Regions from separate parts of the Nesterenkonia sp. K-15-9-6 genome, predicted to be linked through region 1. Evidence: predicted binding sites of a transcription regulator. Region 1 holds the regulator's gene; the other holds the start of a gene.

The links. Region 1 encodes HspR, which represses chaperone genes until heat shock. Its sites were predicted from a motif close to AAGTTGAGTCNNNNNGACTCAACTT; they were not measured.
Region 2: a site for HspR is predicted at 2,651-2,675, ahead of clpB (ATP-dependent chaperone ClpB). Genes of this name have one in related genera too.

The regions. Positions count from the first base shown of each region.
Region 1 is NZ_JBQYEY010000006.1:83,777-87,985, reverse strand. It holds gene SD455_RS05695 (AbgT family transporter) at 1-99, shown strand, start outside; gene SD455_RS05690 (M20/M25/M40 family metallo-hydrolase) at 110-1,390, shown strand; gene SD455_RS05685 (heat shock protein transcriptional repressor HspR) at 1,485-1,913, opposite strand; gene SD455_RS05680 (DnaJ C-terminal domain-containing protein) at 2,043-3,008, opposite strand; gene SD455_RS05675 (nucleotide exchange factor GrpE) at 3,176-3,970, opposite strand; gene dnaK (molecular chaperone DnaK) at 3,984-4,209, opposite strand, start outside.
Region 2 is NZ_JBQYEY010000002.1:155,656-159,864, forward strand. It holds gene clpB (ATP-dependent chaperone ClpB) at 1-2,573, opposite strand, end outside; gene SD455_RS01960 (acyltransferase family protein) at 2,726-3,826, opposite strand; gene SD455_RS01965 (MFS transporter) at 3,881-4,209, opposite strand, start outside.

The sequences.
Region 1 (4,209 bases):
CTGCCGGTCTCCGTGGCGCTGCTGTGCGCCTGGTTCCTGTTCTTCGTGCTGTGGTGGGCCCTCGGGATCCCGCTCGGGCCCGGAGTGCCGGTGCGCTGAGGAGACGACCATGACCAGGAGAGACAGGACCCCGATGGAGAGGACCCCGATGGAGAGCACCCCGACGACGTCTGCCCGCCCCGACGCCGTGGCCGGCATCCCGATGCCGGCGCTGCGGAACCACGCCGCCGCCCACCAGGAGCAGCTCCTGGAGGACCTGCGGCGCATCGTGCACGCGGAGACGCCCAGCCATGACAAGGCGCTGCTCGACGCCGGGCTGGAGGAGATCCGCACCCTGGCGGTGGAACGACTCGGCGAACCCCTGGCCGAGGCCCGCACCGACGGCGGCGTCCACGGCGACGTGCTGGATCTGCGGTGGCCGGGACGCGACGTCGACGGCGGCGAGATCACGGAGCTGGAGAGCTCCGTGCTCTCGGTGTGCCACTACGACACAGTCTGGCCAGCCGGCACGATCACCGGCTGGCCCCTGACCGCCGAGGGCGACCGCCTCACCGGCCCGGGCGTGCTGGACATGAAGTTCGGCATCGTCCAGACCCTCTGGGCGGTGCGTGCGCTGCGCGAGCTCGGAGTGCCGCATGCCCCGCTGCGGCTGCTGCTCACCGGCGATGAGGAGATCGGTTCGACCGCGGGGCGCCCGGCGATCGAGGCCGCCGCGGCGCAGTCCGCGCTGACACTGGTGCCGGAGCCCAGTGCGGCCGGTCAGCCCAAGGACCGCCGCAAGGGCATGGTCTTCGCGGACCTGACCGTGCACGGCGTGCAGGCCCATGCCGGGTTGGAGCCGGAGAAGGGGGCCAGTGCGGTGCACGCGCTGGCCGCCGTCGTGCCCGACATCGTCGCCCTGGCCTCCCCGGATCACGGGACCACCGTCACCGTGGGCACCTTCCACGGGGGCACCAGCCGCAATGTGGTGGCCGGTCAGGCCACCTGCCAGGTGGATGTGCGCGTGACCGAAGCGGCCGAGCAGGACCGGGTGGCCGAGGGTCTGCGCGCCCTGCGGCTGCCGGAGCCCCATGCCGCCGACCCTCGGCTGCTACTGGAGATCGCGGTGGATGCCAATCGGCCCCCGATGAATCCGACCCCGGCCTCCCGGGCCGCCATGGCCCGGGTGGAGCGCCTGGCCGCAGGTCTGGGGCGGAGGATCACCCCGGCCGCGGTGGGCGGAGCCTCCGACGCGAACTTCGTCTCCGCCCTGGGGCTACCGGTCCTCGACGGCCTCGGTGCCGTCGGCGAAGGGCCGCATGCGGTCCATGAGCACATCCTGGTCTCGGAGATCGCGCCGCAGACGGCGCTGCTGGCGGGACTGCTCGCCGACGTCGCCGCCCGCCCCTGACCCCTCCTGACGCACAGATCACCGCTCGACGGGGTGTGCGGGACAGAGTGTGCGGGGCGGGTGTGCGGGGCGGATGCTCGGGCAACACACCCGGTCAGCGGCGGCGCGGGTCCCAGAGCACCAGCGCCTGGGTGCTGGTGCGGGCCCGGCGGCCTCGGGCCACCGTGACCACGTCGCCGTGCGGGCCGACGGCGAAGACCCGTGGCTTGGTGGAGTGCCGTTCAGCCTCGCGGAGTTCGTAGCGCAGCTCCTCCACGGTCTCCTCGAGCTCCTCCACCCGGTTCTGCAGCTCGATGATCCGCCGGATGCCCTCCAGGGAGACGCCCTCCTGGGAGAGCTGCTGGATCTGCCGGAGCTGTTCGATGTCATAGGGCGAGTACCGACGGTGCCGGCCGCCCTGGCGCCGCGGGGTGACCAGGCCGATGCGGTCGTACTGGCGCAGCGTCTGCGGGTGCATGTCCGCCAGCTCGGCGGCCACGGAGATGACGAACAGCGGAGCATGCCGGTGCTCCGCCTCGATCAGCCGCGGGTCCTCCCCGCCGATCTCGGAGCGACGTCTCCTGGCCACTGCTGCTCACCTCTTCCGTTCCCGCCCGGCCGCGCTGGGGCGGGTCGGTCTCGTCTCTCCATCATCCCGCAGCGGCGGGCCCGGTCACAGGGCGGCCCGGACCTCCAGGTCGCCGCGGGGGTCGACGTCGCGAGTCGCCTCCGCGTAGGCCTTCACGGCCTCCACCGCCTCCTCGGAGAGGTCCTGGGGCACCTGCACGTCCACGACGACGAGCATGTCCCCCTGGTGGGACTTCCGGCGGACCCCGTGCCCCTTCAGCCGAAGGGTGCGGCCCGAGGTGGTGCCGGCGGGGACCTTGATCCGCACCTTCTCCCCGTGCACGGTGGGCACTTGGACGGTGGTGCCCAGCACGGCCTCGTCGAAGGAGACGGGAAGGTGGATGCGGATGTCGTCACCGTCGCGCTCGTAGAACCGGTGCGGGGTGATCGCCACCTCCACCAGCAGGTCGCCGGCGCCGCCGGGTCCCTGCTGGCCCTTTCCCTTGACGCGGACCTTCTGGCCCTCCTTCACCCCGGCGGGGATCCGGACGTCGATGACGTTGCCGTCCGGTTCGCGCAGCCCCACCGTGGTGCCGCGGACGGCCCCGGCGAAGGAGATGGTGGTCTTCGCGGTGCGGTCGGCGCCCTTGGCCGGCGCGCCCCCGCCGAAGCCGCCGCCGAACCGGCCGCCCATGCCACCGAAGATGTCGGAGAAGTCGGGGCCGCCTCGACCCCCGCGGCCGAAGCCGCCGGCGTCGCCGAAGAGCCCGCCGAAGATGTCCTCGAATCCGGAGGCGCCGCCGGCGCCGCCCGGGGCTCCGGAGAAGCGGGCGCCCGAGCCCATGGCCCGGATGGCGTCGTACTGCTCCCTCTGCTGCTTGTCGGAGAGCACGGTGTGGGCCTCGGAGACGTCCTTGAACTTCTGCTCAGCGGCCTCGTCCCCCGGGTTCTTGTCCGGGTGGTACGTCCGGGCGAGCTTCCGGTAGGCCTTCTTGATCTCGTCCTCGGACGCGTCCTTGGAGACGCCCAGGATGGCGTAGAAGTCCTTGTTGATCCAATCCTGCGAGGCCACGGCGCCTCCCTCCCTGCTTCTCTTCTGCGACCCCGCCGGGCGGGGCCTGTGCGTGGTGCGCTGTCTGTGTGCCGACGTCGTGGGCTGCGACGCTCCGCGACGACGGCGTCGGCCGATCCGTGCCGACGGCCCGGTGCGGGCCGTCGGCACGGAGAGTCAGGCTCGGCTCACTCGGCCGGGCCGGTGGAGACCATCACCTGGGCCGCGCGCAGCACACGGTCGCCGTGGCGGTAGCCCGCCCGCAGCACCGCGGCCACGTGGTCGGCGGGGATCTCCGGGTGCGGCTGCTGCATGAGCGCCTCGTGGACCGACGGGTCGAAGGGCACGCCTTCTTCGTCGATGCGCTCGAGGCCCTGCTGCTGCAGCAGCGACTCCAGTTTCGCGGCGATGGCCGCGAAGGGCCCGTCGGCCAGGTCACCGGCCTGCCGGGCGGCGTGGATGTCGTCCAGCACCGGCATCAGGCCGGTGATGACGTGACCGACGGTGCGGTCCCGCTCCACGGCCCGGTCCCGCTCCACGCGGCGCCGGTAGTTGACGTACTCCGCCTGGAGACGCTGCAGGTCGGCCTGCAGCTCGGCCTCGCGGTCACCGGCGCTCGACTGGTCCGCGGGGACCTCCTCAAGCTCCGGCTCCTCAGCCACCAGGGGATCCGCACCGGGGTCGGGGGTTCCGGCTGCGTCGGCGACGCTCACCGGATCCCCGGCCTCGGAGTCCTCGGCATCCTCGGCCGGCAGGTCGCGCAGGATCTGCTCGGCCTGGGCCAGCGGGTCCTGCACCGGGTCTGCCGGTGCTGTGCCGGAGCCCGCAGCGGCTTCCTTCTCCTCGGCGCCGGTCTCTCCCTCCACGTGGCGCGGCCGGCCCGTCTCCGGGTCGATCCGGCGCTTGTCGGTGAAGCGGATCGGTTCCTCGGACTCAGGACGGTCCACGCCGTCCCGCTCCGGGTTCTGGTCCTGCTCTGCCATCAGGGACGACCTCTCACTTCTTCTCGTCGGCGTCCTCGTCGACCACCTCGGCGTCGACGATGTCCTCGTCCTCGCCGGAGGCGTCGCCGGCGGGCGCGCCGTCGGTGGCGGCGTCAGCACCGGCCTGCGAGTACAGCGCCTCGCCCAGCTTGGTCTGGGAGGCCTGCAGCTTCTCGAAGGCGGACTTGATCTCGTCGTCGTTGTCCTCGCCCTCGAGCGCCTTCTTCAGGGCGTCGACG
Region 2 (4,209 bases), on a different contig from region 1:
TCCTCCAGGGAGAGCTCCTGCCGGTCCACCAGGACGGTGTCGCCGTCCTCCACCGCACCGGAGAGCAGCGCCTTGGCCAGCTGGTCACCGATCTCCCGCTGCACCAGCCGACGCAGGGGTCGCGCCCCGTAGGCGGGGTCGTAGCCGGTGAAGGCCAGCCACTCGCGGGCCGGGTCGGTGACCTCCAGGACCAGACGGCGGGAGGCCATCCGCTCCTGCAGGGACCCGATCTGCAGGTCCACGATGCTGCTGAGCTGCTCCATGGACAGCGGGTCGAACATCACGATGTCGTCCAGGCGGTTCAGGAACTCCGGCTTGAAGGACCGGTTGACCACCTCCATGACGGCCTTGCGCTGGGCGTCGACCTCCAGCGACTGGTCCACCAGGAACTGGGAGCCCAAGTTGGAGGTCAGGATCAGCACCACGTTGCGGAAGTCCACGGTGCGACCCTGCCCGTCGGTGAGGCGGCCGTCGTCGAGGACCTGGAGCAGGATGTCGAAGACCTCATGGTGGGCCTTCTCCACCTCGTCCAGCAGCACCACCGAGTAGGGGCGCCGCCGCACCGCCTCGGTGAGCTGACCGCCCTCGTCGAAGCCGACGTACCCGGGAGGCGCACCCACCAGCCGGGCCACAGAATGCTTCTCCGAGTACTCGGACATGTCGATGCGCACCATGGAACGCTCGTCGTCGAAGAGGAACTCGGCCAGCGCCTTGGCCAGCTCGGTCTTGCCCACCCCGGTGGGACCCAGGAACAGGAAGGAACCGGTGGGCCGGTCCGGGTCGGAGACCCCGGTGCGGGCCCGACGGACGGCGTCGGCCACGCTGGCGACCGCCTTGTGCTGACCGATGAGCCGGGAGCCGATGAGCTCCTCCATGTGGAGCAGCTTCTCGGTCTCGCCCTGCATCAGACGGCCCGCGGGGATCCCGGTCCAGGCGGAGATGACCTCGGCGATGCCGTCGGCGTCGACCTCCTCGGAGACCATGCGGGCACCCCGGCCCTCCCCGGGCGAGCTCTCCTGGGCCTCGGCGTCGGCCAGGCGCTGCTCCAGCTGGGGGATCTCCCCGTAGAGCAGACGGGAGGCCTCGGCGAGGTCCCCCTCGCGCTGGGCGCGCTCGGCCTGGCTGCGCAGGTCGTCGAGCTGGACGCGCAGCTCACCGGCCCGGTTGAGCTCAGACTTCTCGGCCTCCCAGCGGGCAGTGAGCTCGGCGAGCTCCTCCTTCTTGTCCGCGAGGTCGTCCCGCAGCGCCTGCAGGCGCTCAGCGGAGCCGGCGTCGGTCTCCTCAGCCAGGGCCATCTCCTCCATGGTCAGACGGTCCACCACCCGGCGCAGCTCATCGATCTCCACCGGCGCGGAGTCGATCTCCATGCGGAGCCGGGAGGCGGCCTCGTCGATGAGGTCGATGGCCTTGTCCGGCAGCTGACGTCCGCTGATGTACCGGTCGGACAGCGAGGCGGCGGCCACCAGGGCGTTGTCGGCGATGGCCACCTTGTGGTGGGCCTCGTAGCGTTCCTTCACGCCACGGAGGATGCCGATGGTGTCCTCCACGGAGGGCTCGCCCACGTAGACCTGCTGGAAGCGGCGCTCCAGGGCGGCGTCGGACTCCACGTTCTCCCGGTACTCGTCCAGGGTGGTGGCACCGATGAGCCGCAGCTCGCCGCGGGCCAGCATGGGCTTGAGCATGTTGCCCGCGTCCATGGAGCCTTCGGAGGCGCCGGCGCCGACCACGGTGTGGAGCTCGTCGAGGAAGGTGATGATCCCGCCCTCGGCCGCCTTGATCTCCTCCAGGACGGCCTTGAGCCGCTCCTCGAACTCGCCGCGGTACTTCGCGCCGGCGATCATCGCCCCGAGGTCCAGGGAGATCAGCGTCTTGTCCCGCAGGGACTCGGGGACGTCGCCGGCCACGATGCGCTGCGCCAGCCCCTCGACGACGGCGGTCTTGCCGACGCCGGGCTCACCGATGAGCACGGGGTTGTTCTTGGTGCGCCGGGAGAGCACCTGGACCACGCGGCGGATCTCGGAGTCGCGCCCGATGACGGGATCCAGCTTGCCGGAGCGGGCGACCTCGGTGAGGTCGGTGCCGAACTTCTCCAGCGACTGGAAGGTGTTCTCCGGATCCGGGGTGGTGACCTTGCGGTCGCCGCGCAGTCCGGGCAGCTCGGCCTTCAGCGCCTCCGGGCCGGCCTGCGCCTCGGACAGGGCGCGGCCGGCGGGTCCGGCGTCGGCGGCCACACCGAGCAGCAGGTGCTCGGTGGAGACGTAGTCGTCGCCCATCTGCTCGGCCTCTGCCTGCGCGGCCCTGATGACGGACAGCCCGGCCTGGGAGAACTGCGGGGCCGCGACGGCGTCGCCGCTGGTGGCCGGCAGCTGCCGGATGGCCGCGGAGGCCCGCGTGGAGACGGCGTCGGGGTCCGCCCCGGCGGCCTTGAGCAGCGCGACGGCCACGGACTCCCGCTGGTCCATCAGCGCCTTGAGGATGTGGGCCGGTTCGATCTGCGGGTTCCCAGCGGTGCTGGCGTTCATCGCGGCGGCCGACACGGCCTCCTGCGACTTCGTGGTGAGCTTGACGTCCATGGGGTGAAGGCTCCTTTCTCAGCGCCTCGGCGGGCCCTCACCTGTAGTACATCAGGTCCGGCGAGCCCTGTCATGCAAACTTGAGTCAATGATACTCAACTTTGGGCATGGGGTGCATATTCCCGCCCCGGGACACGAGAACCCACCCGCCTTCAGGGACGCGGGGCGGGACTCCGGTCAGCACGGGTGAGGCGTCTCAGCCACCGCGGGGCCTCGAACACCCAGTCCTGCCGCAGCCGCAGTGCGACGACGTAGAGCACCAGCGGCCCGACGACGCCGGCGAGGGTGGGCACCACCACGTGGACGCCGAGGGAGTCGACTCCCACCGCGCTGAGCGCGATGCGCGTGCTCGCCGTGAAGAACACATGCGCGACGAACACCACCAGCGACCGCTCACCGATCCACGCCAGCCAGCGCATGCCCGCGGACCTCCGCGCAAGCAGCCAGGACACCGCGAGGACGGCGACGACGCCGGCGCTGGAGCCGACGACGCCGAGCGCCACGCTGGAGACGGTGCGGAGACTCCCGTAGGCCGTGGGCGGTGTCCCCAGCAGCGTGGCGCCCAGCACCACCCACACGGCGCCGCCCACGACGAGCACGAGGAGCACCGGCACGACGCGGAGGCCCTGCATCCAGCCGAGCAGACGGCGCCCGGTCAGCACCACTCCCGCGAAGAAGAAGACCGTCAGCGCGAGGCCCTCACCGCCGAGGACGTTCCAGTTCAGCCCCCACACCGCCAGCGAGCCGACGGCGGCGGCCCCGAGGGTCACTGCGGCGGCCCGACGACTGATCCAGGGCCGGGCTGCGGCCGCGAGCAGCATCATCAGGGTGAGCCACCCGAAGAACCAGAACTGCTCCTTCGGCTCCCAGATCCTCAGCAGCTCCACCGGCGAGACCGGGTCGTTGACCACCGAGCCCACGGCCATCTTCATCAGCAGCTGCAGGGTGGACCACAGGGTGTAGAGCCACAGGAAGGTGACCGTGCGGGCGCGCGCGTAGTGCCAGGGTCCGTCGCGGCGCATCCCGCCGGCCACGAACAGCCCCGCCGTGAACGCGAAGACCGACAGATGCGCCATATAGATGACGCCGTCCACCGGAGTCAGCAGGGGGTCCTGCACCAGGCCCGCCGGCTCCAGGGCGCGCCACACATGCCCGACCACGATGAGGATGATGGCCAGCGCCTTCGCGATGTCGAGGGTGGCGTCGCGCGCCGGCGGAGAGGAGCCCGGACTCATCCCTTCAGGCAATACCATGGGCCCCCGCACCACAAGGGCTCCGGCCTCCGCCCCTGAAGACGGGGAGGGCGGTCACCTCGACGACGCACGGGACGTGACGCCCGATCCGCGACGACCGCCGACCTCGACGGGCTCGCGCCGGACGTCGGCCCCCTCAGCATTCCGCGGGCGACGATCCGCGCGCTCGCGCCGCGCACCCTGATGACGCTGCGCCTCCCCCACAGCCTTGCGCACAGGCTCCTGTTCGGCGGCCGTCTCCGGATCGCCGTCGGCGGTGCTGAGGATCATCAGGCCCGCGCCCATGGCGAACAGGGCGTAGAGGACCGCACCCAGCCCGAGGGCGGCCTCGGCGCCGGGACCGTGGACCGCCGCGGAGCTCCCAGTCGCCGCCTCCGCCCCGT